Regions from separate parts of the Devosia salina genome, predicted to be linked through region 2. Evidence: predicted binding sites of a transcription regulator. Region 2 holds the regulator's gene; the other holds the start of a gene.
The links. Region 2 encodes LexA, which represses DNA repair genes until DNA is damaged. Its sites were predicted from a motif close to TGTTCNNNNTGTGTTCNG; they were not measured.
Positions count from the first base shown of each region.

Region 1: a site for LexA is predicted at 11,448-11,465, ahead of K1X15_RS17735 (helicase-related protein). Genes of this name have one in related genera too.

Region 1 covers NZ_CP080590.1:3,607,316-3,621,912, forward strand. The annotation lists gene ilvD (dihydroxy-acid dehydratase) at 1-21, shown strand, start outside; gene K1X15_RS17670 (aldo/keto reductase) at 294-1,157, opposite strand; gene K1X15_RS17675 (MmcQ/YjbR family DNA-binding protein) at 1,243-1,596, opposite strand; gene K1X15_RS17680 (DUF1178 family protein) at 1,593-2,015, opposite strand; gene K1X15_RS17685 (carbon-nitrogen hydrolase family protein) at 2,083-2,910, opposite strand; gene grxC (glutaredoxin 3) at 2,917-3,171, opposite strand; gene K1X15_RS17695 (ComF family protein) at 3,210-4,025, opposite strand; gene K1X15_RS17700 (methyltransferase domain-containing protein) at 4,071-4,904, shown strand; gene K1X15_RS17705 (glutathione S-transferase family protein) at 4,901-5,548, shown strand; gene K1X15_RS17710 (AAA family ATPase) at 5,545-6,120, shown strand; gene K1X15_RS17715 (DMT family transporter) at 6,089-6,421, opposite strand; gene K1X15_RS17720 (CarD family transcriptional regulator) at 6,539-7,105, opposite strand; gene fdxA (ferredoxin FdxA) at 7,473-7,811, opposite strand; gene K1X15_RS17730 (RNA-binding S4 domain-containing protein) at 7,966-8,376, opposite strand; gene K1X15_RS17735 (helicase-related protein) at 8,379-11,345, opposite strand; gene K1X15_RS17740 (nuclear transport factor 2 family protein) at 11,851-12,183, shown strand; gene K1X15_RS17745 (DUF3108 domain-containing protein) at 12,552-13,334, opposite strand; gene rpmB (50S ribosomal protein L28) at 13,575-13,859, shown strand; gene K1X15_RS17755 (queuosine precursor transporter) at 14,056-14,597, shown strand, end outside.
Region 2 covers NZ_CP080590.1:1,694,920-1,709,516, forward strand. The annotation lists gene K1X15_RS08105 (lipid-A-disaccharide synthase) at 1-363, shown strand, start outside; gene gltA (citrate synthase) at 339-1,628, opposite strand; gene gltX (glutamate--tRNA ligase) at 1,811-3,226, opposite strand; gene K1X15_RS08120 (ComEC/Rec2 family competence protein) at 3,430-5,448, shown strand; gene K1X15_RS08125 (beta-galactosidase) at 5,417-7,375, opposite strand; gene K1X15_RS08130 (SMP-30/gluconolactonase/LRE family protein) at 7,384-8,259, opposite strand; gene K1X15_RS08135 (2-dehydro-3-deoxy-6-phosphogalactonate aldolase) at 8,256-8,867, opposite strand; gene K1X15_RS08140 (2-dehydro-3-deoxygalactonokinase) at 8,878-9,798, opposite strand; gene K1X15_RS08145 (IlvD/Edd family dehydratase) at 10,094-11,902, shown strand; gene lexA (transcriptional repressor LexA) at 11,974-12,693, opposite strand; gene K1X15_RS08155 (molybdopterin molybdotransferase MoeA) at 12,814-14,016, opposite strand; gene moaC (cyclic pyranopterin monophosphate synthase MoaC) at 14,013-14,492, opposite strand; gene trpC (indole-3-glycerol phosphate synthase TrpC) at 14,492-14,597, opposite strand, start outside.

The DNA of each region.
Region 1 (14,597 bases), 1.9 Mb from region 2:
ATCGACGAGTTGTGGCACTGAGGGGCACCCCTCACACCACAGTTCCGCCCTCGGGCCTGACCCGAGGGCCACGATCAACAACTCGCAAGCGACGCGTGGTCCTCGGGTCAAGCCCGAGGACGGAACCGCGACAGCATGAGGCAAACCGCCCTTGCGACATTCGCGTGACAACCGCCGCGCCCGGTGCTACATCGCCCGCAGCCAACCAGCGGCCTGCCAAGGCCTGCTGGCCTGGTCAGGCTCGATAGCGGGGATTCCACCCTCCCTATCGGGCCGACCCGAACCTCCCCACATTACCGGCCAATGGCGTCCAGCGTGGCGAAATCCTCGTCGCTGAGCGCAATATTTGCCGCCGCGACATTGTCCTCGAGATGCTTCAGCTTGCCCGTGCCCGGAATGGGCAGCATGACCGGCGAGCGCTTGAGCAACCAGGCCAGGGCGATCTGGCTGCCACTGGCGCCATGCCTGTCCATGACCGCCCGGGCCTCCGCATGTCCTTCGACCAGGTCACCGCCGGCCAGCGGGAACCAGGGGATGAAGCCGATACCGTTCTGCGCGCAATAATCGAGCACCGCTTCGCTCTGCCGATGAGCGAAATTATAGCGGTTCTGCACCGTCGCCACCTTGAAGTGGCGGCCGGCCTCCTCGATATCCGCCACGCTCACCTGCGACAGGCCGACATGGCGGATAAGACCGTCCTGCTGCATCTCGGCAATGACGCCAAACTGCTCGTCGCGAGGCGTCTTTGTGTCTATGCGGTGCAATTGCCAGAGGTCGAGCCGCTCCAGCCGCAAGCGCCGCAGGCTGGTCATGACGCCCTGGCGCAGGAATTCGGGCCGCCCCAGCTGGTGCCATTGATCCGGCCCGGTGCGGGTCAAGCCGCTCTTGGTGGCAATGATGGTCCCCTTGTCATAGGGCGCCAGCGCCTCCCCGATCAGGTCCTCGCTGACATAGGGACCGTAACTCTCCGCGGTATCGACGAGGTTGACGCCGATTTCGGGCAGGCGCCGCAGCACGCGCATGGCCTCGTCGCGGTCGGCCGGCGGCCCCCAGATCCCCTTGCCGGTGATACGCATGGCGCCAAAGCCGAGCCGGTTGACCGTGAGGTCACCGCCAATGGCAAAGGTGCCCGACCGGGAAGCGTCGAGTTCTGTCATGTCTTTACTCCGTGAATTTGGGACGGCTGTCTGCGAGGAGGGCGCATACCGGCCAACGCCGCGACGACCGGAAGGTTCAACCCCGTCAGACAATGCCCAATTCGGTGCGCAGCTTCTTGGTCAGCCCCTTGGCGACCAGCGCATGCGAGCGCGTGGCATAGGCCAGGACGTCGTCATCGCTCAACTCGGAGCCTGCCGCGACGCTCACCCATTGCCGCTTGGCGAAATAGGCGGCCTGCGTCACGCCATCGAGCGCGGTCAGGATATCAAAGCTCTCCTCGCCGCATTTGAAGACCAGTCGATGCGGCGCACTGTCCGAAAGCAGGCAGAACACCTTGCCGCCCACCTTGGCGACACGGGCTTCCCACTGGTCGACAAAGCTCACCCCCGGCAGCGCTGAAAGCGCGGCATCGAAGCCATCGCGGAGAAACAGGCTCAATTGTCCTCGCCCACATCGGGCAGGGGCAGGAACTCCACGCCATCCTCGATCAGGCCGGCCACTTCGTCACGGCTGGCCTGGCCATAGATGCCGCGCGCCTCGGTCTCCTCGAAATGGATTTTGCGCGCCTCCTCGGCAAAGCGGTCGCCGACATTCTCGGCTTCGCTGATCACCTTGTGCCGGTATTCGCGCAGCATGGCGCGGATCTTTGCGGCATCGGGATGGGCGGCGCTGAGCGGCACGCGCTCGGCATCGGTGCGGGCAACGCTGGGCGCCATCGGCGCCTTCTCGACCCGGGCATCGCCGCACTGGGCACACGAGACAATGCCGCGCGCCTGCTGTTCGTCATAGGCGGCGGCGTTCCTGAACCAGGCCTCGAAGCGATGCCCTTGCGAACATTGAAGCGAATATTGGATCACGGCTCTTCTTGGTCTTTGCTGGCGGCGCGGGGCAGCGCCCTTTCTCACTTCATATAAGAGGATCGGATCAGCCCTGCAAATCCGGGGCCGCGAAGTCACGCGCATTGGCCAGCGCCGGCACCCGCCCGCGGGCCTCGGTGACGGCCTGCGGATCGATCTCCGCCACCACGACGCCGGGCCGGTCGTGATCGAGCTCGGCGATCACCTTGCCCCAGGGGTCGATAATCAGCGAATGACCATAGGTCGCCCGGCCATTGGCATGATGCCCGCCCTGCGCGGCCGCAATCACATAGGAGCCGGTCTCGATGGCCCGGGCCCGCAACAGCACATGCCAATGCGCCTGGCCGGTTGGCACGGTAAAGGCCGCCGGCACCGCCATCAGCGTTGCCCCGGCATTGGCGAGGCTGTTGTAGAGGCGCGGAAAGCGCATGTCGTAGCAGATGGAAAAGCCCAGGGTAAAATCCCCGAGCGCAGCCGTCACGGCGCGCTCGCCCGCCTTGTAGGTGGCGCTTTCGCGATAGGCATTGAGCCCGGCAATGTCGGCATCGAAGAGGTGGATCTTGTCATAGGTGGCGGCCTGCGCCCCATCCGGCCCGAACAGCACCGAGCGATTGGCAAAGCGCCCGTCCTCGAGCGGGATCGGCAGCGAGCCGATATGCACGTGCATGCCATGCTGTCGCGCAAGATCGCCGACGCGCGCCAGCTGCGGGTGCCCCTCGAAGGGGGCCGCCACCGATTTGAGCTGGTCACGGTTTTCCGGAAAGATCAGGGTGACTTCGGGGGTCAGCGCATAGCGCGCGCCCGCGGCTGCCGCCTCGGCCAGCAGCGGTTCGAGCGCAGCAAGATTGGCCTCGGGGTCGAGGCCGGAGCACATCTGGATGGCGGCGATTTTCATGCCTAATTATTGCCCCAGCAGTGGATCGAGCCCGCCGCGCCGGTCGAGCGCCGCCATGTCGTCATAGCCGCCCACATGGGTGTCGCCGATGAAGATCTGCGGCACGGTGCGGCGGCCATTGGCCCTTTGGGTCATCTGCTGGCGCAGGTCGGGGTCGAGAACCGTGATCTCCTGGTAATCCACCCCCTTGTCGCGCAGCAGCGATTTGGCGGCGTGGCAATAGGGACAGGTGGGCGTGGTGTAGATCTCGACCTTGGCCATGGGCAGTGCGGCTCCGAAAAATCAGGGCTATTGCCCCTTTATATGGGCAGTTCCTCGCCGATGACAACGCGCGCAAAGGTGAGAACATTCACCTCTCCGGCACCGGCGCGCCTCAGCACTCGCGTCACCGCCTTGACCGTGGCCCCGGTCGTATAGACGTCATCGACCAGCACGACGGGCCTGCCCTGGAGTCGCTCCATGAACAGGTTGTGAACCGAAAACGCTCCCTGCACATTGCGCAGCCGCCCGTCGCCGGAAAGCCCGACCTGCTGGCGGGTCCTCTTGTGGCGGATCACCAGATGCGGATCGACACCAAGGCCGGTCAGCCGTCCCAGTTCCCGCGCCAGCAGCATGGACTGGTTGTAGCGGCGAAGGCGCAGGCGGCTGGCATGCAAGGGCACCGGCACGATCAGCGGACCCGCATCCCAGAATTCGCGCCCTGCCCTGGCCATCAGCCCGGCGCAAAACCGCGCCAGCTCCGGGCGGTCGCCATATTTGAATCGCGACACCAGCGTACCCGCAACCGTGCCATAGCGCACCGCCGCGCGGGCCCGGGCGAAGGGCGGCGGATCGGCCAGCGCCTCGGCGGACCGCGTCTCACTGCCCAGATCGGTCTCGAAGGGAATGCCCAGCACCGGGCAGAACGGCGCGCTGATCTGGCGCAGATCGCCAAAACAGGCGGGGCACAATACGTCGCTTCCGGTAAGGGGCGCCGCGCAGGCGGCACAGCCCGGCGGGTAGAGCTGGTCGAGCACGGTCCGGCCAAGTCCGGTCAACCCGCGCCCCAGCAGGGTGATAAGGCCGATGTCTTTGACTTCCCCTTCCCCGCTCTCCATAAGAGCAATATTGCCCATGATCTCCGCCGGGCGAAAGCCCCGGCGCCGGCGAAAGCCTCTTTGATGACCACACCGCCCCGCCTGTTCGACGCCGAGCAGATCGCCCGCAACCGCGCCCGCCGCAGCGGCCCCGACAATTTCGTGCGCGATCTGGTGCTCGAGGACCTCGCCGATCGCCTTAGCACCTATAAGCGCGACTTTGCCCGCGCCGTGCTGATCGGTCCGGACGCCGGCACACTGCCGCAGACCCTGGTGACCGCCAATGGCCCGGTGAGCGCGGTGCGCATAGAGGCCTTTGCGGGCGAGGAGTATCCGGCTCTACCCGAAGGCGAACAGGACCTGATCGTTTCGCTCCTGCACCTGCAGGTGGTCAATGACGTGCCGGGCCATCTGGCGCGCCTGCGTCGGGCGTTGAAGCCGGACGGGCTGCTGCTGGCCGCGTTCCTCGGCGGGGAAACCCTGACCGAATTGCGCGAGGCTTTCCTGGCGGCCGACCTTGCCGTTTCTGGCGGCGCTTCGGCGCGCATTGCCCCCATGGCGCAGGTGCGCGATGCCGGCGCCCTGCTGCAACGGGCAGGCTTCGCCCTCCCCGTCGCCGACGTGGAAACCCATCGCGTCCGCTATGGTACGCCCTTCGCACTGATGGCGGAACTGAAGGCGCTGGGGGCCTCCAACCCACTCGCCGACCGGCCGCGCCGCTTCGCCACGCGCAGCCTGCTCGCCGCCGCAGCCGAGGCCTATGCCAGCCGCGACAGTGACCCCGATGGCCGCGTGCGGGCCACGCTGGAGATCATCTGGCTGGCCGGCTGGGTGCCGCATGAAAGCCAGCAAAAGCCGCTGCGCCCTGGCAGTGCCACGGTCAGCATGAAGGATGTGCTGGGCGGATCGACACCATGACGCTGACCATTTGGGGCCGGAGGACCTCGTCCAATGTGCAGGCGCTGATGTGGTGTGTCGGCGAGCTGGGCCTTGCCCACCTGCGTCACGACATTGGCCATGTCCATGGCGGCAATGACACGCCCGAATTTCTCGCCATGAACCCCAACGGGCTGGTTCCGGTACTCCAGGATGGCGATGATGAACCGATCTGGGAGACCGGCGCCATCCTGCGCTATCTGGCCGCCCGCTATGGCCCGGACAGCTTCTGGCCGACCGATCCCGCCCGTCGGGCGCGAGTGGACAAATGGGCCGAATGGGCCAAGCTCAATGTCGCCCTGGGCTTTACCGGCCCGGTCTTCTGGCAGGTCGTGCGCACCGCGCCATCGCAACAAGACCCGCGGGCCATCGCCGAGGCGCTGGCCAGACTGGCGTGCCTGCTGAAAATTGCCGAAGGGCAATTGGCCGACCGTGAATATCTGGCGGGCGATGACTTCACCCTGGCCGATATCCAGTTCGGCCATGTGCTCTATCGCTATTTCGACATCGACATCGCCCGTCCCGCATGGCCGGCGATCGAACGCTACTATGCCGCCCTCGTCCGGCGGCCGGCCTTTGCCGAGCACGTCATGGTGTCCTACGAACCCTTGCGCGTGACCGAATGACTGGCGCGCGCCTCGATCCATTCGCCGGCCATATCCTGATCCTGTCGGGCCATCCCGGCTCTGGCAAGACCACCACCGCCGAGGCGCTGGCGCATCTGCCGGGCCTGCCCAAGGTGCATCTGCATTCCGACGATTTCTGGGGCTATATCAAGACCGGCAAGATCGACCCCTGGCTGCCCCAGTCGCACAGCCAGAACCAGATGGTCATGGAGATTGCCGCGGGCGTGGCCGGCACCTATGCCCGCAACGGCTATTTCGTGGTGCTCGATGGCGTCATCCGGCCCTGGGCCCTGCCGGCCTTCCGGACACTCGGCCTGCCGCTCCACTATGTGGTGCTGCGTACCTCAGCCGATGAGGCGGTGTCGCGCTGCGAGGAGCGCGGTGGCGACAGCCTCACCGACCCCATTGTGGTCCGTTCCCTGCACGCCGAATTCGCCGATTTGGGCGATTATGAGCGCCATGCGCTCGACGCAGGCGGACTGGATCGCGCCGAGGCGGTCGCAGCGGCGATTGCGGCTTTCGCCTCTGGAGCCTATCGGCTCAGTGCACCGCCGACTTCGACAGAAGGTTGATGACCATCACCCCGGCAATGATCAGCCCAATGCCGACAATGGCCCAGGCATCGAGCCTCTGGCCATAAAGAGCAAAGCCGATCAGCGAGACAAGCACGATGCCGGCGCCCGACCAGATGGCATAGGCGATGCCGACCGGAATGGTCCTGAGCGTCAGCGACAGGCAATAGAAGGCCACGCCATAGCCCACGATCACCAGAATCGACGGCAGTACTTGCGTGAAGCTCTGCGATGCCTTGAGGGCGCTGGTGGCAATCACCTCGGCGATGATGGCGATGGCGAGAAACACATAATTGGACATGAGGGGCTCCGGCGGCGGCATCTTGTGAACCCGAAGCGTGAAGCCTGCAAGACAGTCCGGACGTGAAAAAGGCCGGTGTCGCCACCGGCCTTTTCATCATCAATCGGAAGGAACGGCTTATGCCGCCTCTTCGTCGCTTTCGGCTTCGGCCGCATCGGCCTTGGTGCGCTTCGGGCTCTTGGCAAGCTGCTTTTCGATCAGCTGCACCGCTTCGGTGAGGGTCAGCTTGCGCACCGCGCCGATCTCGCGGCTCATGCGGTCCATGGCCTGCTCGAACAGCTGGCGTTCCGAATAGGACTGCTCGGGCTGTTCCTCGGAGCGGTAGAGGTCGCGGACCACCTCGGAAATCGCGATCAGATCGCCCGAATTGATCTTGGCTTCATATTCCTGGGCGCGGCGCGACCACATGGTGCGCTTGACGCGGGCACGGCCGGTGACGGTATCGAGCGCCTTCTTGACTTCATCGTCTTCGGCCAGCTTGCGCATGCCGACGGACTTGACCTTGGCGACAGGCACGCGAAGGGTCAGCTTGTCCTGCTCGAAGCTGATCACGAACAGCTCCAAGGTCAGGCCAGCGACTTCCTGCTCTTCGATGGCGACGATCATGCCGACGCCATGGGCCGGGTAAACGACATGCTCACCCGTCTTGAACCCGAGCCGCTGCTGCTGCTTCTTGGCTACCATATGCTGGAACTCCTTGTTGACGCCCCAAATGGCTGGTTCCTTGCGGCAAGGACCGGCCATTCCTACTCGTTTGGCGCCCGACCCGGGCGCTTAAGCACAGTCAAACCCCATGTCGCCCCGGGTCCGCTTTTCCGGAACGGCATGCATCCACTCTGTCTGGTGTCAAAAAAATCGTGCCTTGCGGCACGGGCTGGGTGATGGGCTCAACTGCATATGGTGACACCATAGCACAATTTTTCAGCAGAATCAAAAGTTACGAATCAGGCAGCACCAATCGGCCGCCCACCGGGCAGCCTGATATGTCCAGAACGTGACAAAGCCTTGTCGCGGCTTGCAAAAACGTCTCGGGCCCGCCAGGGCGCCGGGCCTAGTCGCCCTCGCCGGGCGCCTCAGTGAAGTATTTGGCCAGCTTGCCGTCCTCGCCATCACGCTCTTTTGCCTCGGGCAAGGGGTCGCGCCGCTCGGTCAGGTTCGGCCAGGAGGCGGAGAATTTGCGGTTGAGCTCAAGCCATTCGTCCAGCCCGCTTTCGGTATCGGGCTTGATGGCTTCGGCGGGGCATTCGGGCTCGCACACGCCACAATCGATGCACTCGTCCGGATGGATCACCAGCATGTTCTCGCCTTCATAGAAGCAGTCCACCGGACACACTTCCACGCAGTCGGTATATTTGCAGGCGATGCAATTGTCGGTGACGATATAGGTCATCTAGGAGGCGATCCCATCTAAGTGCGGACGGACCCTTGGGTGCAGGTCAACCCGCCTGTCTCAACGGGTCCGGTGCTAAACCGTTTTCCGCTTCCTCGCAAGGCCGTCACGAGGGACGGTTTGGCGCAGTCTGCCGCCCGACCGGAAGACTTGCCTAATCCTCGTCTTCACCACGCAATCGGTCGGTATCCCGCCGCTCTTTCTTGGTTGGACGCCCCGCTCCGGACGGTCTTTGCGCGATCGCGGCATCATAGGGCGACAGCTCCGCGCGCGGCACCGGCGGCGGTGACATGTCCTCGTAGAGCCCCTGCGCTTCGCTGGCCGGCCCGCGCCGCGTGCCGCAATCAAGGATGCGCCAGACCACGATGCGGTTGTGCAGCGACATGGTCAGCACATCGCCTGCGCCGACCTTGAAATCGGTACGCTCCGTCTTCTCGGAATTGACGCGAACCGCGCCGCTTTCGATGATTTTCTGCGCCAGCGTGCGCGACTTGACGGCGCGCGAAAAGAACAGGAACCGGTCGAGCCGCTCCTTGCGGATCGGTGTCTCGACCGCCCCGGCCAATTCTATTCCGACTTGCCGCGCAGGGCGGCGAGGGCCGCAAAGGGGCTGTCCGGATCGAACACCGGCTTGCGCTCCTCGCGCGGCGGCCGACGGTCATGACGTTCGCCGCGATCCGCCTTGTCCGGGCGCCCCTTGCCATGCCCGGGCTTGCCGCCATGGGTGCGTTCTTCGCCATCGCCGCGCCGGGGACCCTTGCCATTGTGGCGCGGCCGGTCGTTGCGGCGGCCCTGCTGGCCCTCGGCATCGCCCTCGCCGCGGCGTGGTTGCCGCCCGCGGTGATTATTGTCATTGTGGCGTCGCCCGCCGGGGAACCAGACCTCGTCGAATTCCGGCTCGGCCGGTTCCGTCGCCGCGGCCTCGGCTGGCGCCGCATCGGGCACCACGCCTTCAGAGACAGCACTTTCGCCGACCGTTTCACTCGCGGCAGCGGCTTCATCGACCGGCTCGACACTGGCAGGCGCCGCCTCCAGAGACTGTTCGAGGGCCTCGCTTTCCTCGGAAGCCTCGGCCGGCACCACCGGCGCCGGGGCCTTGGGCGTGCGGCGCACGCGATAGCCCAGCGAGGAGAGGATGGAGGCGAAATCATCGCCCGAGCAACCGAGGAGGCTGGTCATCTCCACGGTGACGCGGAAGCCATTGCCCTCGGCGGCGCCGGCCGGAAGGTCACCGGCATAGGGACGAGAGGCATCGAGCGCGATCAGCGGGCGGATGATGTCGGCCAGGCGCTCGAGAATATCGACGCGCACGGCCCGGCTGCCCGCGACCTTGAAGCCGGCAATTTCGTAAAGCCGCGTATCGACCTCAGGGTCCACGACAAAGGAGGTGCGGCCCGAAAGCACGATATGGGGAATGTCGGTGACGCCCGGCTGGCGCACGCCGCCATGCTTGAGCGCATAAAGGATCAGCGCCAGTTCGCGCGGAGCCGGCTTCAACGAAAGCGGCAGGTAGATGTGATAGGCGCCAAACTTGATGCCGAGCTTTCTCAGCTTGCCGCGCACATCCTGGTCGAGCCCCTTGACCTCGTCGGCCACGGCGTTGCGTGGCAGAAGCCCGATATGCTCGAACAGCTGGTAGGCCAGGCCGCGCGCCGTGCCCTCGAGATCGGCCGGCGCCTCGAGCGCCATGACCTGTTCGAGCACGGTATTGATGTGATGGCGCAGCCAGAGCGAGAGGCGGTCCTGGACCTTTTCCAGATCCGGGCCGGTCAGCGTCTCGTCGGCCAGCATGATGATTCGCGGGCGATAGAGGCTGTCGCCTTCGGCCAGCTCGGCCACGATCTCGCCGCGCCAGCGCAGGCGCCCGTCGGTTGCCAACACGAATTCTTCATTTGGCGAACCGGCCAATCTCTCGGCACGATGGTGTATCTCCGGGGCCACCACCGAGTCGGCTGCGCCGCGCAATCCCTTGGCGTCCATTTCGCCATCATTGCGGGCCAGGGTGAAGCGGAAGCCTTCGAGCGTGCCGATGAGATGGCCTTCCAGCCGCACTTCGCCGCGCTCGGTAATTTCGGGAGATACCATACGTTTGTCTTTCAGATGGCGGAGCAACACACTGGTGCGCCGGTCCACGAAGCGCTGGGTGAGCCGCTCGTGCAGAGCGTCACTCAGGCGGTCCTCAATGTCTCGCGTCTTTTCGCGCCAATAGGTGGGGTCTTCAAGCCAGTTTTTGCGGTTGGCGACAAAGGTCCAGGTCCGGATCTGCTTGATCCGATTACTGAGTGTATCGATGTCACCTTCTGCATTGTCGCAAAACCGGACCTGCTCGGCAATCCAGTCTGCCTTGACCGCTCCAATTCGCCTCAAATCGGAATAAATACGGGTGACGATCTCGCCATGAGCCGCCGGTGAAATCCCCTGATAGTCGGGAATCTGGCAACATTCCCAGAGCAGTTTGACCGCATCGTGACCGCGCGCCAGCGCGCCGGCCTCATTTCGCGCCAGAAATTCCAGCGCCTGCTGGTCGGTCGCAATCGGCACGCGGGTCAGCGTGCGATCCTGCGGCGCCAGCTCCAGGGAATGGCGCAGCCCCTCGATGGAGCCGAAATTGAGGTTGGAATTGCGCCACTGCACGACCTTGACCGGCTCGAAGTCATGGGTTTCGAGGGCAACCACCAGTTCTTCGTCGAACCCTTCCGTGCCGCCCGTGACCCCAAAAGTGCCATTGTGGCGGTGCCGCCCGGCGCGCCCGGCGATCTGGCCCAGTTCGGACGGCGTCAGCGGCCGGCTCTGGTGGCCATCGAACTTGGTGTCGTCGGCAAAGGCGACATGGTGGATGTCCAGATTAAGCCCCATGCCGATGGCATCGGTGGCCACGAGAAAGTCCACATCGCCATTCTGGTAGAGCTCGACCTGGGCATTGCGGGTGCGCGGGCTGAGGGCCCCCATCACCACCGCCGCCCCGCCGCGCTCGCGCCGGATCAATTCGGCAATGGCATAGACCTGGCGGGCCGAGAAGGCGACGATGGCCGAGCGGGCCGGCTGCCGCGACAGTTTCTTCGACCCCGCATAGGTGAGCTGGGAAAAGCGCGGCCGGTCGATGATCTCGGCCTGCGGCACCAGCTTGCGCACCACCCCGGCCATGGTAGCCGAGCCCAGGAGCAAGGTTTCCTGCAGCCCGCGCGCCTTCAGGATGCGGTCGGTAAACACATGACCGCGGTCGAAATCGATCGCGGTCTGGATTTCGTCCACCGCCACGCAATCGACATGGATATCCATGGGCATGGCTTCGACCGTTGCCACCCAGTAGCGCGGCTTGGCCGACACGATGCGCTCTTCGCCGGTGACCAGCGCCACGGCCTGCTCGCCCACCCGCTCGACCACCCTTGTATAGACCTCGCGCGCCAGAAGACGCAGCGGCAGGCCGATCATCCCGGTGGGATGGGCCAGCATGCGCTCGATGGCATAATAGGTCTTGCCGGTATTGGTCGGCCCAAGGATCGCCTTGACCGACTGGGAGGGAAAAAAGCTCATCGCCCCCTATTTAGGGTGTCACTGCGCCGCTTGCGAGAGGCATTGCGCGCTTGTCCCGTCAAAGGACAGTTCCGCCCTGCCAGGGCCACAGGACTTAACGGCCGGAACGAAGGAGGAACGAAACAGAACCGAATCGGCGCGACTCACTGAATCCCGGTTTGTTCACGGCTAGATGTGGGGGGCGGGACTGCCGATTCTATACAAGGCCGGACACTGGGCGCCGAAACAGACCATCCCGGCGGCGCTTTGCGGCCCGGAACCGTTCAGACTGGTTGCCATGGGGTTAATTTCCGGCGGAATGGGCCAAACCTGAATAAGACGTAAACCCATGTTTTTCTGATATTTTTTCTGTCTTCACCGCGTCACACCGAGGAGTCCTGATGTTTTCCTGCGTGTCTTGAGGAAAAACTGCGTTGACGTGCCGGGATGGGACAGCGGCCACTGACAGAGCCTGTCATCGCGCGGGTGCACCATCGGGCCAGTTTCAATCCCGAGGACAGTCGCGATGACGGACCTTTCTCCCTTCACCCTCCCCCAGCCGCTCGCTCGTTATTTCGAGCGCAGAGGCAATGTCGACGCAGCCACGATATTTGCGCCGGCCGCCACCGTGACGGATGAAGGCCACACCTATCGGGGGCCGACTGAAATCGGCCACTGGCTCCGATCGGTCGAGCAACGTTACCGCCCCCGCTATCGCATCCTCGGTGCCGAGACGCACGACAGGCGCACCGTGGTGACCTTTGAGGTATCGGGCACGTTCCCGGGCAGCCCGGCCGTCCTGCGCCAGGCCTTCAGGCTCGATAACGCGGCGCGCATAGAAAGCCTCGAAACGCTCTAGCTGCCCCATTCCGGCACACTATCCGCCCGACTTCGTGTCCCTGCTTAACCTTCGAACCAAACCCGGAACGAACAGGGACTGAATCGGGCGAGAATCACGAATGCGGCTTTGTTCTCTACCAGATGTGGTGGCCCGGGCGGCCTCACCCCACCAGCGCATCCAAGATGTTGCAGATACAGGCAAATTCCCGTTCACCGCTGTGAAGATGGGGTTAATTTGGGCGCTCCGAGCCGCTTTCCTGCCGCCGTCTTACCGGAACAAAGTGCAAATGCCGCCCGTCCGTTAACCGGCAGGCGGCGCGTTCCGGGGGCCATGGCCCCGCAAAATTGTCAAAAAACGCTTTGACCGTCCGAAACCGGGACAGCGCCTCAGCTGTCGGCGCGGGTCAGCACCATGGAGAGATCGCCCATCGAGGTGCCGATATTGACGCGATAGGGAATGAAATAGCCGGTCTCTCCCAGGGGCGCGTACCACAGGATCATGCGGCTGGTCTCGGCGAGATAGCTCGTCATCTCCGAACTCTCGAAATGCCCCGAGATCGGCTGGTACTTGAGCGAGCAGGCCACCAGCGGTCCCTGATAGCCGGTGCGTGGCGAAGTGGCCTCGTCATTGTCGAGAAAGTCGAGACGGATATTGAAGCGCTCGACGCCGGTGAAGATCTTGAGCGTACGGTCGCACAGGTGGCGATCCAGCGCGCCGCCCTTGAGCACGAAGGCGGAGAGAAAATCACCCACCCCGGTCAGTTGCGCGCGCTCCAGCGGCACCCGATCATAGCTGTCGAGAACCGGCGGCTCGACCTGGAAGGCGCTGACATTGCGGTTCTGGTAGCCGACATTGGCCGAGAAGACTTCGCCATTGGCGCGCGTCTCCAGCTTGAAGCTTTGCGACTGCAGGCTCGAGCCAGCCGAGGACCCCGAGGCCGCGGCCGTCGCCGTGCCACTGGCCACCACGCTGCCGAGCCCGGCGACCCGCGCCGACAGGTCGAGCCCGTAGCGCGCGCCATCGTCGGTCAGGTCGATATCGACCAGGGCCACATTGATGCCGCCCACGGTGACGACATAGCTGGCCCGCGCATCCACGGGCGCCGCCTGCGCCGTCTCCAGGGTAAGCGGGGCAAGCGCGGCAAGCAGGACTAGGGCAGTGCGGATCACGGTCGTCTTCTCGGCTGCAGGGTCTCGCGCGCGAAGCCGGCTGCGCGGGACGAATCACGGAATATCCCCAAAGTGACGCCCCCTCGGGGCCGAAGCAAGGCGCTCGCACGCGTTTGAATCGGCCTTTGGCTTGACGCGAGAGGGGCTTTTCTCTAAAGAGCCGCGAGATTTCATGACAAATGAGGCCCGTTGCGGACTTCCCGCCACGTGAGGACCTTTACACAAACAGGATCTAGACCAATGGCACGTCGCTGCGAACTGACCGGCAAGGGCGTTATGATGGGCAACAATGTTTCGCACGCCCTCAACCGCACCCGCCGCCGTTTCCTCCCCAATCTGGTGAACGTCACCCTGATCTCGGACGCGCTGAGCCGTCCGGTCAAGCTGCGCATCACCACTTCGGCCCTGCGCACCGTCGAGCATCGCGGTGGCCTGGACGCGTTCCTCCTCAAGCAGGATGACGCCGACCTGTCCCCGCTGGCCCTGGGCCTCAAGAAGGAAATCCGCGCGGCCCTCGCCGCCTGATCGATCTTCCGATAGATTTTCGACCGCGTGGTGGGCAACTGCCACGCGGTTTTGTTTTGGCGGTGCAACAAATGCGCCGTGGCGCCCTCGAGGCCATCCGAGGGTGACGCAGAAGGGGTGAGATGCTATCTCAGCCCGATATCAAACCCCGCCCCGGTCTGTTGCCGGTCAGCGGTCACACAGAAAGTGCAGTCAGATGCTGTCTCGTTTCCTCGCGGCCGTGGCCGCCATGGTCGTGGTCGTCGCCGCGTCCAATATCCTGGTGCTCTACCCCTTCCAGTTCCAGCTCGGTCCGGTCAACCTGGCCGATCTGTTGACCTGGGGCGCCTTCACCTTCCCCTTCGCTTTCCTGGTCACCGACCTGACCAACCGCTATGACGGCCCGCAAAAGGCGCGGCTCGTGGTGCTGGTCGGCTTCCTGGTCGGCCTTGGATGCTCGTTCTATCTCAGCTACCACCCGTTGCCCTGGAACCCCGAGGGCGGCTCGGCCACCACCCAGCGCATCGCCGTGGCCTCGGCCGCCGCTTTCGTGATCGGGCAATTGCTCGACATCACCATCTTCTCGCGCCTGCGTGCGGCCAAGGCCTGGTTCCTGCCGCCACTGGCCGGCTCACTGTTCGGCTCGGTGCTCGACACCACGATCTTCTTTACGATCGCCTTCGCCCCGGCCCTGGCGGGCATCGATGCCCTGTTCGGCCTCGAGGACGGTTCGCTGGGCTTCCCCGCCCCCTGGCTGGG
Region 2 (14,597 bases):
GTGTCTGGGACAGTCACGCTGGAACTGGCCCTGGCCCGCGTCCCGATGCTGGTCGTCTATGCACTCGATGGCCACCAGGCGCGCGTCTATGATCGCCTTGGGCGTCCGCAGGTCTCATTGCCCAATATCATCCTGGGACGTCCGGTCGTTCCCGAGTTCGTTGCCGCGCCCTTGTCCATTTCCGCAGTACGATCCCTCGCCCTGGATCTCATCGGCAACAAAAAAGCCCGTCAGGACCAATTGGCGGCCTTTGACGAGCTTTACCAAGTGATGGAGACGGGGATCGCCCCGCACCCTCGACAGGACCCGGCGGAGCAGGTCCTGTCCATATGGCGCAATCAGCGGCTGCTGATCGGTTCGTAGTCGCGGGCCGTGGCCCCATTGTAGAGCTGGCGCGGGCGGCCGATCTTCTTCTGCGGATCGCCGATCATTTCCTTCCACTGGCTGATCCAGCCCACGGTGCGGGCCACTGCGAACAGCACGGTGAACATGGAGGTCGGGAAGCCGATCGCATCCAGAATGACGCCCGAGTAGAAGTCGACGTTCGGATAGAGCTTGCGGTCGATGAAGTACTGATCCTCAAGCGCAATGCGCTCGAGTTCCTGCGCCACCTGCAGTGTCGGGTTGTTGTGCACGCCCAGGATGTCGAGCACTTCCTTGGCGGTCTGCTGCATGACCTTGGCGCGCGGATCGAAATTCTTGTAGACGCGGTGACCGAAGCCCATCAGGCGGAACGGGTCGTTCTTGTCCTTGGCGCGGGCGATGAATTCCGGAATCCGGTCCACCGTACCGATCTCGCGCAGCATATTGAGGCAGGCTTCGTTGGCGCCGCCATGAGCAGGCCCCCAAAGGCAAGCAACACCGGCGGCGATACAGGCGAAGGGGTTGGCATCCGACGAGCCGGACAGGCGCACTGTCGAAGTCGAGGCGTTCTGCTCGTGATCGGCGTGCAGGGTGAAGATCAGGTCCATGGCCCGGGCGATCTTGGGATCGACCTTGTATTCCTCGGCGGGAACCGAGAAGCACATGTGCAGGAAATTGGCGGCATAATCGAGGTCGTTGCGCGGGTAAACGAAGGGCTGCCCCACCGAATACTTGTACGCCATGGCCGCAATGGTCGGCATCTTGGCGATCATGCGGATCGAGGCGATTTCGCGCTGCTGCGGATCGTTGATATCGGTGGAGTCATGGTAGAAGGCGGCCATGGCCCCAACGACCCCGGTCATGATCGCCATCGGATGCGCGTCACGGCGGAAACCACGATAGAAATAGTGCATCTGCTCGTGCACCATGGTGTGGCGCGTCACCAGCGCCTCGAATTCCTTCATCTGCGCCTGGGTTGGCAGTTCGCCGTAAAGGAGCAGGTAGCAGACCTCAAGGTAACTCGACTTGTCCGCCAGTTGCTCGATGGGATAGCCGCGATACAGCAGCTCACCCTTGTCGCCGTCGATATAGGTGATGGAGCTGTCACACGCTGCCGTCGACGTGAACCCCGGGTCATAGGTGAACAGACCCGTCTTGGCATAGAGCGATCGAATATCCATCACATCCGGACCCACGGATCCACTCAGGATCGGGAATTCGTGGGTCTGGTCTCCGATGACGAGTTTGGCGACTTTTTCGGTCATTGAGCTCTCCTCGCTTCACCCCTCTCGCCCGCAGAAAAGGACAGGATTGCGGACACGGGGTCGGCGCCTTGAAAGCGCCGATTTTCCCGACGAGAGGTATCAGGTCTTGCGTGTGGCAAGCAACCGATAGGTGAGTATGACTTATCTATCCGACAGACTGGCGACAGCCTCGCTGATGCGTGTCAGCGCGGGATTTGATCACCGAGTCGCGCCAGGCTTTCCTCGCGCCCGATCAGCACCATGACCTCGAAAATCCCCGGAGAAACGGTGCGTCCCGTAAGCGCGGCACGCAAGGGCTGTGCCAGTTTGCCAAGCTTGAGACCCTTATCTTCGGCAAGGGCCCGCATGGCAGCATCGATGGCCGGCACTGACCAATCGGCAAGCCCCCCTAACGTATCGGCAATGCTCTGGAGCACTTCACGCGCGTCCTCGGTCAGCAGCGCGGCCGCAGCGGCGTCCGGTTGGATGGGGCGCAGGGCATAGATGAACTGCGCAAGATCGATCAGTTCGAGCACCGTCTTGGCGCGCGGTTGCAACTCGGGCAGTGCCGCCAGGACGGTATTGTGGTTGGCAGCAAGGCCCTTTGCATCACCGTCGCGCCCCACTTCCCGGGCCGTGGCCAGCATCACCTCATAGAGATAGCTCGGGTCCGCCTCGCGGATATAGTGGCCGTTTATGTTCTCCAGCTTGACGAAATCGAAGCGGGCGGCGCCCTTGTTCAGGGCCTCCAGGCTGAACCACTCCACCATCTGCTCCGTCGAAAAGATTTCGTCGTCGCCATGGCTCCAGCCCAGCCGCGCCAGATAGTTGCGCAATGCCTCCGGCAGGTAGCCCATCTGGCGATAGGCCTCGACGCCGAGGGCGCCATGGCGCTTGGAGAGCTTGGCACCATCCGGGCCATGGATCAGCGGGATATGGGCCATTTCTGGCACGGTCCAGCCCATGGCATTGTAGATGACGATCTGGCGGGCAGCATTGGTCAGGTGATCGTCGCCGCGAATGATGTGGGTGACCCCCATATCGTGGTCGTCCACCACGACGGCATGCATGTAGGTAGGGGTGCCATCCGAGCGCAGGATGATGAAGTCGTCGAGATTCTCGGTCTTGAACACCACGTCGCCCTGAACATGGTCGTGCACGACGATCTCGCCCGAAAGCGGTGCCTTGATGCGGATTACAGGCGAAACGCCCGCCGGGGCATCTGACGGATCACGGTCGCGCCAGTAGCCGTTATAGCGCGGCGGTTTGCCGGCCGCCCGAGCATCCTCGCGCATCTGGTCAAGCTCTGCTGGCGAGCAGTAGCAGTAATAGGCATGCCCCATCTTGACGAGCTCGTGGGCGACCTCGGCATGGCGCGAGGCGCGGGCGAACTGGCTGATCGGCTCGCCCTCCCAATCCAGCCCCAGCCATTTGAGGCCATCGATGAGCGCGGTTACAGCGGCCTCGGTGGAGCGCTCACGGTCGGTGTCTTCGATGCGCAACAGCATCTTGCCGCCCTGGTTCTTCGCGTAGGCCCAGCTGAACAGCGCCGTTCGAGCGCCGCCGATGTGGAGGTAGCCGGTGGGGGAAGGAGCGAAGCGGGTGACGACCTGGGACATGGACAACCAGAGGGATATGAGGAATTGCGGGCCGTGTGTAGCATAGGCGGGCTTGAGCGCAAGGGCGGGGGCACATGGACGCAGAGCGAGGGGCACTTGGCGGCGTTGCGGGGCCATGGGAACGGTGGCGTGCCCGCCGGCCAGGAATGGCGTGGCCGCCAGGCGGCGAGGCTCCCGGCTGGCATCGGAATTTGTTCTCCGCAATGGTGGCGGCCACTGAGAGACGGCGGCTCTTCATTCTCTTGCCGTTCGGCCTGATCGCCGGCCTTGTCAGCTACGCTGCCTTGCCCTTCGAGCCCCCGGCTTACATCTTTGTCGGGGGTGCGTTGATTGCCCTGCTTATACTGGCCGCAGCAATTGTCCGGAAATCTCTTTCGGGCGCCCGGCTCGGCGTGCAGTGGCTGGCGCTCTGGTGCGGCTTCTGCCTCCTACCCCTGCATGGGCTGGCCTTTGGCACCACCCTGTTGCCTTTTCCGGTTTATGGAACATATGAGGCCATCATCGATGAGGTGCTCTCGTCCGACGATAACCGGCAGCGCGTGGTGGTCTCTCAATTGACCCCCGTTGGTGACGCGCGGCCGGTCTCGATACGGCGTGCCCGCCTGCTGCTACCCGCATCGACCGAACTCCGAACTGGCGATCGGCTGCTGGCCCCACTCCGCTTGGCGCCCATTCCCGGTCCCATCTTGCCAGGAGCCTATGACGGCCAGTTCCACTCCTACTTCACCGGTGTCGGTGCCTACGGCTCGACCACCGGCGATGTCGAGCGCATTGCTGAGGGCCCTGAGTTCGGCCTGGCGCAGCAGGTGCAAGCCCTCCGCGAGACAATCGGGAAGCGCATCGCCGCGGTCCTGTCCGGCGACACCGCTGCTATCGGCAAGGCCATGGTCGTGGGCGATCAGGGCGGCATAACCGACGAAACCCGGGATTTGATGGCAGCCGCCGGCCTGGCGCACATCTACTCAATTTCCGGCCTGCATTTGTCCATTGTCGCCGGCGGCATCTTCTGGCTCGTCCGGCTGCTCCTGGCCGCTACACCGGGCCTGGCCTATTGGCCCGTCAAGCAGATCGCGGCACTGACCGGCATAGCCGCCGCTTTTCTATACCTGCTGCTGGCAGGCGGCATCGACAATGTTCCCGCCTTCCGGTCCACCCTGATGCTCGCGTTGATTTTCGGAGCGGTCCTGGCTGGCCGGCAGGCGCTCACCATGCGCAATGTCGCCATCGCCGCGCTGGTGATCCTCGTGATCGACCCGGCGAGTATCTTCGGGCCCAGTTTCCAGCTGTCCTTTGCCGCCGTTGTGGGGCTGATTGGCATATATGAACTGCCGCGTCCCCGCACCGGGGGATCGCGGGGGCGCATCCTGCAGATTGCCAACGTCGTCACCGCGACCGCCTGGACCAGTCTTGTCGCTGGCCTCGCCACCTTGCTGTTCTCGGCCTACCACTTCCACCAGACGGCACCTCTTGGGGTGATCGGCAATGTTCTGGCCTTGCCTTTTGTCAGCCTTGTGATCATGCCGTTCGGCCTAATTGCGGTCCTGGCGATGCCATTCGGCGCCGAGGCTCCATTCCTCTCCATCATGGGCTGGGGCATCGACCGCATGGTGGATGTGGCCGTCCTCGTTGCCGGGTGGAGCGCCGGCTGGACTGGCAACCCGCTGCTCTCGGGCTGGACCCTGCTGGTGGGTTTGCTGGCGCTCGCCTGGTTCGCATTTCTGGAAAATCGCTGGCGCCTGATGGCGCCGGCGCTGGCTGCCATGGTCATATTGATGTTCGGCCTGGAGCAGCGTCCCGACGTGCTCATCGCCGACACCACACAGGCCGTCGCCATCGAGGGCGGAGATGGGTTCGCACTGGCGAGTGGCCGCATCGGGAGTTTCGCTACCGATGTATGGAGCCGGCATTATCAGACGGCGATCGCCCAGGACCATGCCGGTGCCCGCTGTGATGGCCTCGGTTGCATCGTCACCACACCGCAATACCGGATCGCCATTGTGCGCAATGCGGCTGCTTTCGCCGAAGATTGCGGCACCAATGACCTGGTGATCGCCCGCATTCGCCCGCCCGGACAGTGCTACGCGCTCGGGCAAGTCATTGCTGCGAACGAACTGGCGAGGGGCGGCGTTCACACCGCCATCTGGAACGAGGGGGCAGGGCGCTTCGACATACGCCCCGCCATCGACACCCTCAATCGGCCCTGGAGAGTCTCGCCACCGTGACGCCGGCGGCCGCAATGCTGGCGCCGCCAAGCACATAGCCGGCCTCGTCAGGCGCAAGGGTCAGCCTTTGTTCGCTCGAGGCATAGTTCACATAGATGCGAAAATCGCCGCGCACCCGGCAACGGACACCGGCAGGCAGCGTCAGGGTTGGCGTGTCGGCTTCGGCAATCAGATAGTCAACGACGCGCTGAACCAGCGCCTTGTCGCCACTGGCCGTGAGGTAGAAGAGCTTCCCCTGCGAAACCAGCACGGGCACGCCCTCGACATCCTCCATCACCACCTCCGGACCCCCTTCGATCCTTTCGCGCCAGAGCCGCGTGGCGCCGCCGCCCTTGACCGCTACCTCGATGCCCTCGGGCAGGCTGTCGATGCGGGTTATCCTGGCATCAAGCAGGCCGGCGCCCAGGTCAGGGCCGAGCTGAGGAGGAATGGCAAAGTGGGCGGTCTTCGAGCCGGTGCGCGGGCCGATCAGCAGATGCCCATCAAAATTGGCAACGGCCTCGCGCAGCTCGTCCGTCCAGGCCATGAGGGCGGGAATGGCAACGATCTGGTATCCGGACAGGTCCGCGGTGGTGGGTGGCAGCACGTCCACGTCCAGCCCATGCTTGCGGAAGGCGGCATAGAGCGCACGGACATGATTGCCATGACCGAAGCCGGCGGCTTGGGGCTGGATCTCCCAGGCCCATTCGCTTTCATAGTCGTAGACCAGGGCAATCCGCGCTCGAGCAGGCGCCCCGGCAAAACCGATCTGGGTGAGTTCCTGGGCAACCTGGCCGGCTTCGGCATAGCCGGGCGCGGGCTCACTGTCCGGCCGCAGCAGGCCGGCATGCATCTGCTCCTGCCCAAACGGAGCCTGACGCCAGCGGAAGTAGGAGACCACCTCTGCACCATGGGCGAAGGCCTCCCAGGCCCAGAGGCGCGCCATGCCGGGCAGGGGATCGGGATTGGCATCCGCCCAGTTCACCGGCCCCGGCTGTTGCTCCATGATCCACCAGCGTCCATGGCCGACGGTCCGGTAGAGATCGTGGTGGAAAGCGGCATTGTCTGGATCGCCCTGGCGCAAATATTGCGCCTTGTGCTCGGGAGTTTCGTCACTCTTGGCCAGATGGCCTATGGGATATGAATCCCAGCTGGCGATGTCGATGCTCTCGCCGAGACGGTAGTGGTCGAACTCGCTGTAGCGGCTCATGAAGTTATGGATAACCGGCAGGTCGGGTCGCCGCGCCTTGAGGATATCGTATTGCACCTTGTTGAAGGCCGACACCTGCTCGGAAGAGTAGCGCCGGAAATCCAGTTCATGGGCAGGCGCAGCGTCGCAGACCAGCAGGTTCGGCAGATCGATCTGCTCGAAACTGTTGTACTCCATGGACCAGAAGACGGTGCCCCAGGCAGCATTGAGGGCACCGATCGTGCCGTATCTGTTCCTGAGCCAGAGGCGGAACCCGTCCCGCGCCGCTGGAGAATAGGAATAGGTGGTACCGTGGCAGCCATATTCATTGTCGGTCTGCCAGCCGCCAAGGGCCGGATGATCGCCAAGCGCGTCGGCAAGGATCTGGGTTATCCGGGCCGCTTCGGCGCGATAGCCTAGATGCGAAAAGTCATAGTGGCGGCGCGAGCCGAAGCCCTTGCGGTGCCCCTGGGCATCGACGGCCAGCATGTCCGGATGCTTGTCGACCATCCAGCGCGGTGGCGTGGCGGTCGGCGTGCCGACGATCACCTGAAGGTCGTGGCGACCGAGCACGTCCATCGCCCGGATCATCCAGTCGAGTCGAACATCGCTCGGGGTCGGCTCCAGCCGCGACCAGGCAAACTCGCCAATGCGCACGACGCGGATGCCGAGCTCGGCCATGCGGGCCGCATCCGCCTCCCACATCGCCTCGGGCCAGTGTTCGGGATAGTAGCAGACGCCTAAGGCCGGGTTGGTCATGTGTGGTCTCAGAGCTCGATCTTGGCTTCGGGCAGGCCGGCAATGTCGAGGTCGATATAGAAGACGCCGCCGGCAACCTTTTCCGTCGCCAGTTGCTCGGGCGACAGGTTCTTGTTGGCGGTCGTCAGGAACAAGCGCTTGAGGTCCTTGCCGCCAAAGGCCGGGCAGGTGACCTGGCTGACCGGTACCTCAATGATCCGGTCGATTGTCCCATCGGGTGCGTAGCGAATGACGCAGGATCCACCCCAGCGCGCATTCCACAGATAGCCCTCGCTGTCGACGACCGCACCGTCGGGATAGCCGCGATGCTCGGAGACATCCGCGAACAGTTCCCACGCGCCCAAGGGCAGGCCGGTCTGAGGATCCACCGCGCATTTGAGAATCTTCTGGTCCGGCGTGTCGGTCCAGTATGCGGTGCGGCCATCCGGCGAGAAGCAGGTGGCGTTTGGAATGGCCACTTCGCTGATGATCCGGGTCAGCTTGCCGGCGCGATAGTGGTAGACTGCGCCGTCCTTGGGCCCCTCGTCCTTGACCATGGTGCCGATCCAGAACGCCCCGGATGGGTGCACGCGGCTGTCATTGGTGCGATTGGCGGGGACGTCGCTCTCGATATCGGCAATCGGGGTGATTGCGCCGGTGCCGAGATCGAACCGCTTGAGGCCTGTTTCGGTAGCGAGCGCCAGGGTCGAATCATCGACGATGGCGGCGGCAGCGACAATCTCGTCGAAATGCCATTGATCCTGAAGCGTGCCCTCCGCGCTTGCCGCGAACAGGGTCTGGTTGTTGATGTCGAACCAGAACAATTGCGCGCGCCCAGCATGCCAGAACGGTCCTTCGCCAAGGGCGCACTGGCTGTCAATCAGGAGCTTCGCCGTCCCGGTCATTTTGCCGCTCCACGGTCATACGAGGCAACGGCCAGTCGAGCGCGATCGGCAATTTCAGCGACGCCCATGCCCGGCTTGAAGATGTATGTTCCGAGGCCAAAGCCAGTGCAGCCGACGGCGAAGAACTCGTGGAAATTGTCCGGATTGGCTCCGCCTACGGCATAGACCGGCAGCTGAGGCGGCAGCACTGCCTTCATCGCCTTGATGCCCTTGGCTCCGAGCACCTCTGCCGGAAAGAACTTGAGACCGGTCGCGCCGGCGCGAATGGCGGCAAAGGCGTCTGTGGGCGAGAAGACACCCGGATAGGATTTGAGTCCCAGGCCGACCGTTTCGGCGATCACCGCCGGATTGGTGTCGGGCGACACGATAAACGTGCCACCTGCACCGGCTACCGCGCGCACATCCTCGGGCGATAGCACCGTGCCCGCGCCAATCTCCGCCCGACCGGACAGGGCTGATGCGGCGCGCCCGATGCTGTCAACAGCGTTGGGCGAATTGAGCGGCACTTCGATAAGGGTGATGCCGGCTTCTACCAAGGCCGTGCAGACCGGAACGGCCTCCTCCGGTGTGATGCCGCGCAGAATGGCGATGATATGACGGTGTGACACTGGCAGGTCCTCAGGCAATCGAAGCGCGGGCGGCCTTGAGACCGGCGAGCACGACTTCGGTGGAATCAACGATGCGGCCGGTGGCGCCGGTCATGGCGAGCACGCGGGCATAAAGCGCGCAGAGTGCGGACGATCCGATGAGTGGAATTGGATCGGTGCCGATCTGGTTACGGTTCGCAGCGATCTCGGTGCCAATCAACAGGCCGGAGAGATAGCCGGCGCACCAGTCCGGGCTACGCCCCGAGAGCAAGGCGGCGGCCCGCACACGGAACAACTGCCCCAACAGATCTGCTGGATTGTCGAGGCCATCCCTGGCGCCTGCCTGGAAGCCATCGTCTCGCCCGGGACCATCAAGGACGCCATTGAGCGAGTGCCGCAGCACCGAATGGGTCTTGAGCAACTCGAATAGCTCCCCGGTCATGGCCGTGGTGAAGCCGACGATCCTCGTGCCTTCGAGCCGCGCCCACTTCGAGTGTGTGCCGGGCATGCAGACGAGCCCGGCATAGTCGGGCACCACCGAAGCGAGACCGAGAAGCTGGGTCTCCTCTCCGCGCATCACATTCTCGCCGCCGACCCGCTGGCAGACCCCGGGCAAGATGGAGACGATGACGTTGCCATCCGGCACTTGCGGGTGAACCGCGCCGCGCCCCAAGGTGCCCAGATCGGTGGGCGCCTCCAGATAAGGCGCTTCGAGCCAGCCCTGGCGTGCCCCGGCCATGCCGCACACCACCACCTCGATCCTGCGCCCGGCGGAGGGCGAAAGCTGCGCCAACACGTCGCCCAAGGCTGTGGGAAACTCCTGGGGCGACAGCTTGCCCATTCCCTTGTCCGAGGCTGCGGACGCAAGGACTGCGCCCATCTCGGACATGCCCCAGGCCCGCAGATTGGAGGTACCCCAGTCCACGGCTACCCATGCAATCGATTCAGTCACGTTCGTCCTCGCTCCCGGCTCCACCTGCTGCGCGGCGCGACCCTAATGCGGCGCCTTGTTGCTGGCCAGACCGATTCCTGTTGGGCGCATCAATAGCGCAGGGCACCGCCGCGCACCCGTCGCAGGGTAAGCCGCGTCAGCTTTTCCGCCAGATTTGCACCGCATTGCAAGCGCCATGAACTGATTTGTATGATTTTTTACCGCCAGCCCATTCACAGCGCGGCCCGGCGTGCTAGAACAGCCCCACCAAGGCCCTCACATCCGCGCCCTGGCGGATCAGCAAGGAACAGGCAAGATGACTGCAGACAAAGGCGGCGCCGGCGGCCGCAAACTCCGCTCGCGCGCGTGGTTCGACAATCCCGACAATCCCGACATGACCGCACTCTACCTTGAGCGCTACATGAATTTCGGCGTGTCGCGCGAAGAGCTGCAGTCGGGCAAGCCGATCATCGGAATCGCCCAGACGGGGTCCGATCTCAGCCCCTGCAACCGGCATCACATGGTGCTGGCCGAACGCGTGCGCGAAGGCATTCGCGAGGCGGGCGGCATCGCCATTGAGTTCCCTGTGCACCCCATCCAGGAGACTGGCAAGCGCCCCACGGCCGGACTTGACCGAAACCTTGCTTATCTTGGACTCGTGGAAGTGCTCTACGGCTACCCGCTGGATGGCGTAGTGCTGACCATTGGTTGCGACAAGACCACCCCGGCCATGCTGATGGGTGCCGCCACGGTCAATATCCCGGCAATCGCGCTCTCGGTCGGACCCATGCTCAACGGCTGGCACAAGGGCGAGCGTACTGGCTCTGGCACCATTGTGTGGAAGGCGCGGCAGATGCTGGCTGCCGGCGAGATCGATTACCCCAAATTCATCGAGCTGGTCGCCTCATCTGCGCCATCGACGGGCTACTGCAACACCATGGGCACGGCCTCGACCATGAATTCGCTGGCTGAGGCCCTCGGCATGCAGCTGCCGGGCTCCGCCGCGATTCCCGCGCCCTACCGTGATCGCCAGGAAATGGCCTACCGCACCGGCAAGCGGGCAGTGGAGATGGTGCATGAGGATTTGAAGCCCTCGGACATCCTGACCAAGGAGAATTTCCTCAACGCCATTGTGGTCAATTCCGCCATTGGCGGCTCGACCAATGCTCCCATCCATATCAACGCCATAGCGCGCCACATTGGCGTCGAGCTCAATATCGACGAGTGGCAGCAACACGGGCACAAGGTGCCGCTGCTGGTCAATTTGCAGCCCGCCGGCGAGTATCTGGGCGAGGATTACTATCATGCTGGCGGCGTGCCGGCCGTGGTCAACGAACTGATGAAGAAGGGCCTCATTCATGAGGGCGCCCCGACCGTCAACGGTAAGACCATTGGCGAGAACTGCGCCAAGACGCCCATCGAGGACGACAAGGTCATCCGCCACTTCGACAACCCGCTCAAGGCCGAGGCCGGTTTCCTGGTGCTGCGCGGCAATCTCTTCGACAACGCCATCATGAAGACCAGCGTGATTTCGCCCGAGTTCCGCGAGCGCTATCTGTCCGACCCGGCCCATCCGGGCATGTTCGAGGGCAAGGCAGTGGTGTTCGATGGTCCCGAGGACTATCACCACCGCATCGACGACCCCTCTCTCGAAATCGACGAGCACACGCTTCTGTTCATGCGTGGCGCAGGCCCCATCGGCTATCCGGGCGCGGCCGAGGTCGTGAACATGCGGCCGCCGGCCTATCTGATCAAGAAGGGTATATCGTCACTGGCCTGCATCGGCGACGGCCGCCAGTCCGGTACCTCGGGTTCGCCCTCGATCCTCAACGCCTCACCGGAAGCGGCCGCAGGGGGCAATCTCGCCATCCTCAAGACCGGCGACCGCGTGCGTATCGACCTCAACAAGGGCGAGGCCAATATCCTCATCTCTGACGAGGAGATCGCCACCCGTCGGGCCGCGCTGGAAGCCGAGGGCGGCTACAAGTTCCCCAAGCACCAGACGCCCTGGCAGGAAATCCAGCGCGGCATTGTCGGGCAGCTTGGCGACGGCGCCATCCTCAAACCTGCGGAAAAGTACCAGCGCATCGCCCAGACCGAAGGCGTACCGCGCGACAACCACTAAGGCATTGCTGGACAAGAATAAAACGAAGGCCCGCCAATCTGGCGGGCCTTATCATTTGGGCGAAAGAACTCTCAATACTTCCGCAGCAGCCCCACCAGACGCCCCTGCACCTTGACCCGGTCGGGCGGGAAGATGCGGGTTTCGTAAGCGGGGTTGGCCGCTTCGAGCGCGACCGTATCACCCTTGCGGCGCAGGCGCTTGAGGGTGGCTTCCTCGTCGTCGACCAGGGCCACGATGATTTCGCCGGTTGAAGCGTGTTCCTGCTTCTTGATGAGCACGGTGTCACCATCGAAGATGCCGGCCTCGATCATGGAATCACCACGTACTTCAAGGGCATAGTGCTCGCCTGCGCCCAACATTTCGGGCGGCACGGCAATGGTGTGCGAATGGGTCTGGATGGCTTCGATGGGCGTGCCGGCGGCGATGCGGCCCATGACGGGGATGGAGACCGGTCGGGCGTAATCATCTGATCCGCCACCACTATTTCGTGACGGGGGGGAGGCGACCTTGCCCAGATTGCCTTCGATGACCGCCGGCTCGAAGCGCGCCTTGCGGCCACCCAGCGAGGGGTTCATCGAATCGGGGAGCTTGACCACTTCGAGCGCCCGGGCCCGGTTGGGCAGGCGGCGGATGAAGCCGCGCTCCTCCAGCGCCGTGATCAGCCGGTGAATGCCGGATTTCGATGCCAGATCAAGGGCATCCTTCATTTCGTCGAAGCTTGGGGGAATGCCGCTCTCCTTCATCCTTTCGTGGATGAACATCAGCAGCTCGTGTTGTTTGCGTGTCAGCATTGGCCCCACAACCCCAGAATCGGAACATAGACGGAACGACCATACATGTTCCATTTATGTTCTGCAATGCCTTGGGTCCAGGAGTCCGTTAATGAACGGGTGCTGAACAAAATGTCAGAATCAGAAGGCGTTGATGGGCATGGCATCGACCATGGCGCCGGCCGGCTGGCCCGGATCATGCTCGGGCTGAACGATCAGGAGGCCGGCTTCGGCGAGGGACGAGGTGTGGCCGCTATCGGTCTGGCTGATGGGATCGGCCAGCATGCCATCGGCGCCATGAACCAGCCGCGCGCGCATGAAATGGCGTCGGGCGGTATTGGCCGGGGTGGGCGCGGCCAGCTTCAGGCGCCAGGGCTGTGGTTCGGCATGGCCCAGCCAGGCCCTCAGGGCCGGCTTGATGAAGACAAGGGCCGTGAGCATGGCCGAAACCGGATTGCCGGGCAGGCCGAAGACGAGGGTCCGTCCGCGCGTCCCGAACATCAGTGGTTTTCCCGGCCGCATGTTGATGCGCCAGAACGCGAGCGTGACACCAAGGTCCTTGAGGACATCCTGAACGAGGTCATGCTCACCGACAGAGGCACCGCCGGTCGTGATGAGAATATCGGGTTCCGCCGCAAAGGCGGTCGATAGCTGTGCCCTGAGCTGGGCGACATCGTCCGGGACGATGCCATGGTCGGTGACGGTGTCGGCATAGGGCGCCAGCATGGCCGCAAGGCCGTAGCTGTTGGACGCCACGATCTGGTCAGGACCGAGCGGATTGCCTGGCAGGACCAGTTCATCGCCCGTGGCGACAAGGCCGATGCGTGGGCGTTTCGCAACGGCCAGCGTTCCGGCATTGGCGGCCGCGGCTACGGCGATCTGCATGGGCGTCAGTCGAGTGCCGGCCGCGACGAGGACCTGTCCCGTTGCAAAGTCGTTACCCTTGGGCCGGATGCTGTGGCCGGGCCGGGCAGCGGCGGTGAAGCGGACCCTCTGCCCTTCGCGCACCGCCTCTTCCTGCATGATGACGGTGTCGGCGCCCTCCGGCACTGGCGCACCGGTGAAGATGCGCACGGCCTGGCCCGGCCCGAGCGCGCCGGGGTAAGCGGCACCGGCCTGGGACGTCCCGATGACGTCGAGCCAAGCGCCATCACTGACATCGACGGCGCGCATGGCGTAGCCATCCATGGCGCTGGCATTGAACGGAGGCTGGTCGTGGTGGGCAATAAGGGGTTCGGCGAGAACCCGTCCAGCGGCTTCGGCCAGAGTGACCGTTTCGACCGTGACGGGCGGGATATGCGCCAGAATGGCCTTCAGCGCCTCATCGACCGGCAAGAGGCTCATGCTTCGCGCCGGAAGTCGCCCGACTTGCCGCCTGACTTTTCGACGAGACAGAGGTCGGAAATCACCATGGCGCGGTCGATGGCCTTGGCCATGTCGTAGAGGGTCAGTGCCGCCGTGGACGCGGCGGTCAGGGCCTCCATCTCGACGCCAGTCTGGCCCGTTGTCTCGGCGGTGGCGAGGATGAGAATGGACGTCGCGCTGTCGCCTTCGATCTGGACGCCGACCTTGGTCAGCGGGATCGGGTGGCAGAGCGGGATGAGTTCCGAAGTCTTCTTGGCGGCCATTATGCCGGCGATGCGCGCCACGGCCAGGGCATCGCCCTTCTTGAGACCGCCGCCCAGAATGGTGGCGATGGTTCCGGCCTCGCCGCTCAGGCGCGCCTGCGCCACGGCCCGGCGACGCGTAACGGCCTTGTCACCGATATCAACGATATGGGCTTCGCCCTTTTCGTTGAGATGGGTGAGACCGCCCGCCATCAGCGCACGGTTTCCGGCGCGCCCATCAGCAGGGAGCGGGTGGCGGCAACCACATCGTCCTGCCGCATCAGGCTTTCCCCGACAAGGAAAGTGCCGACATTGCAG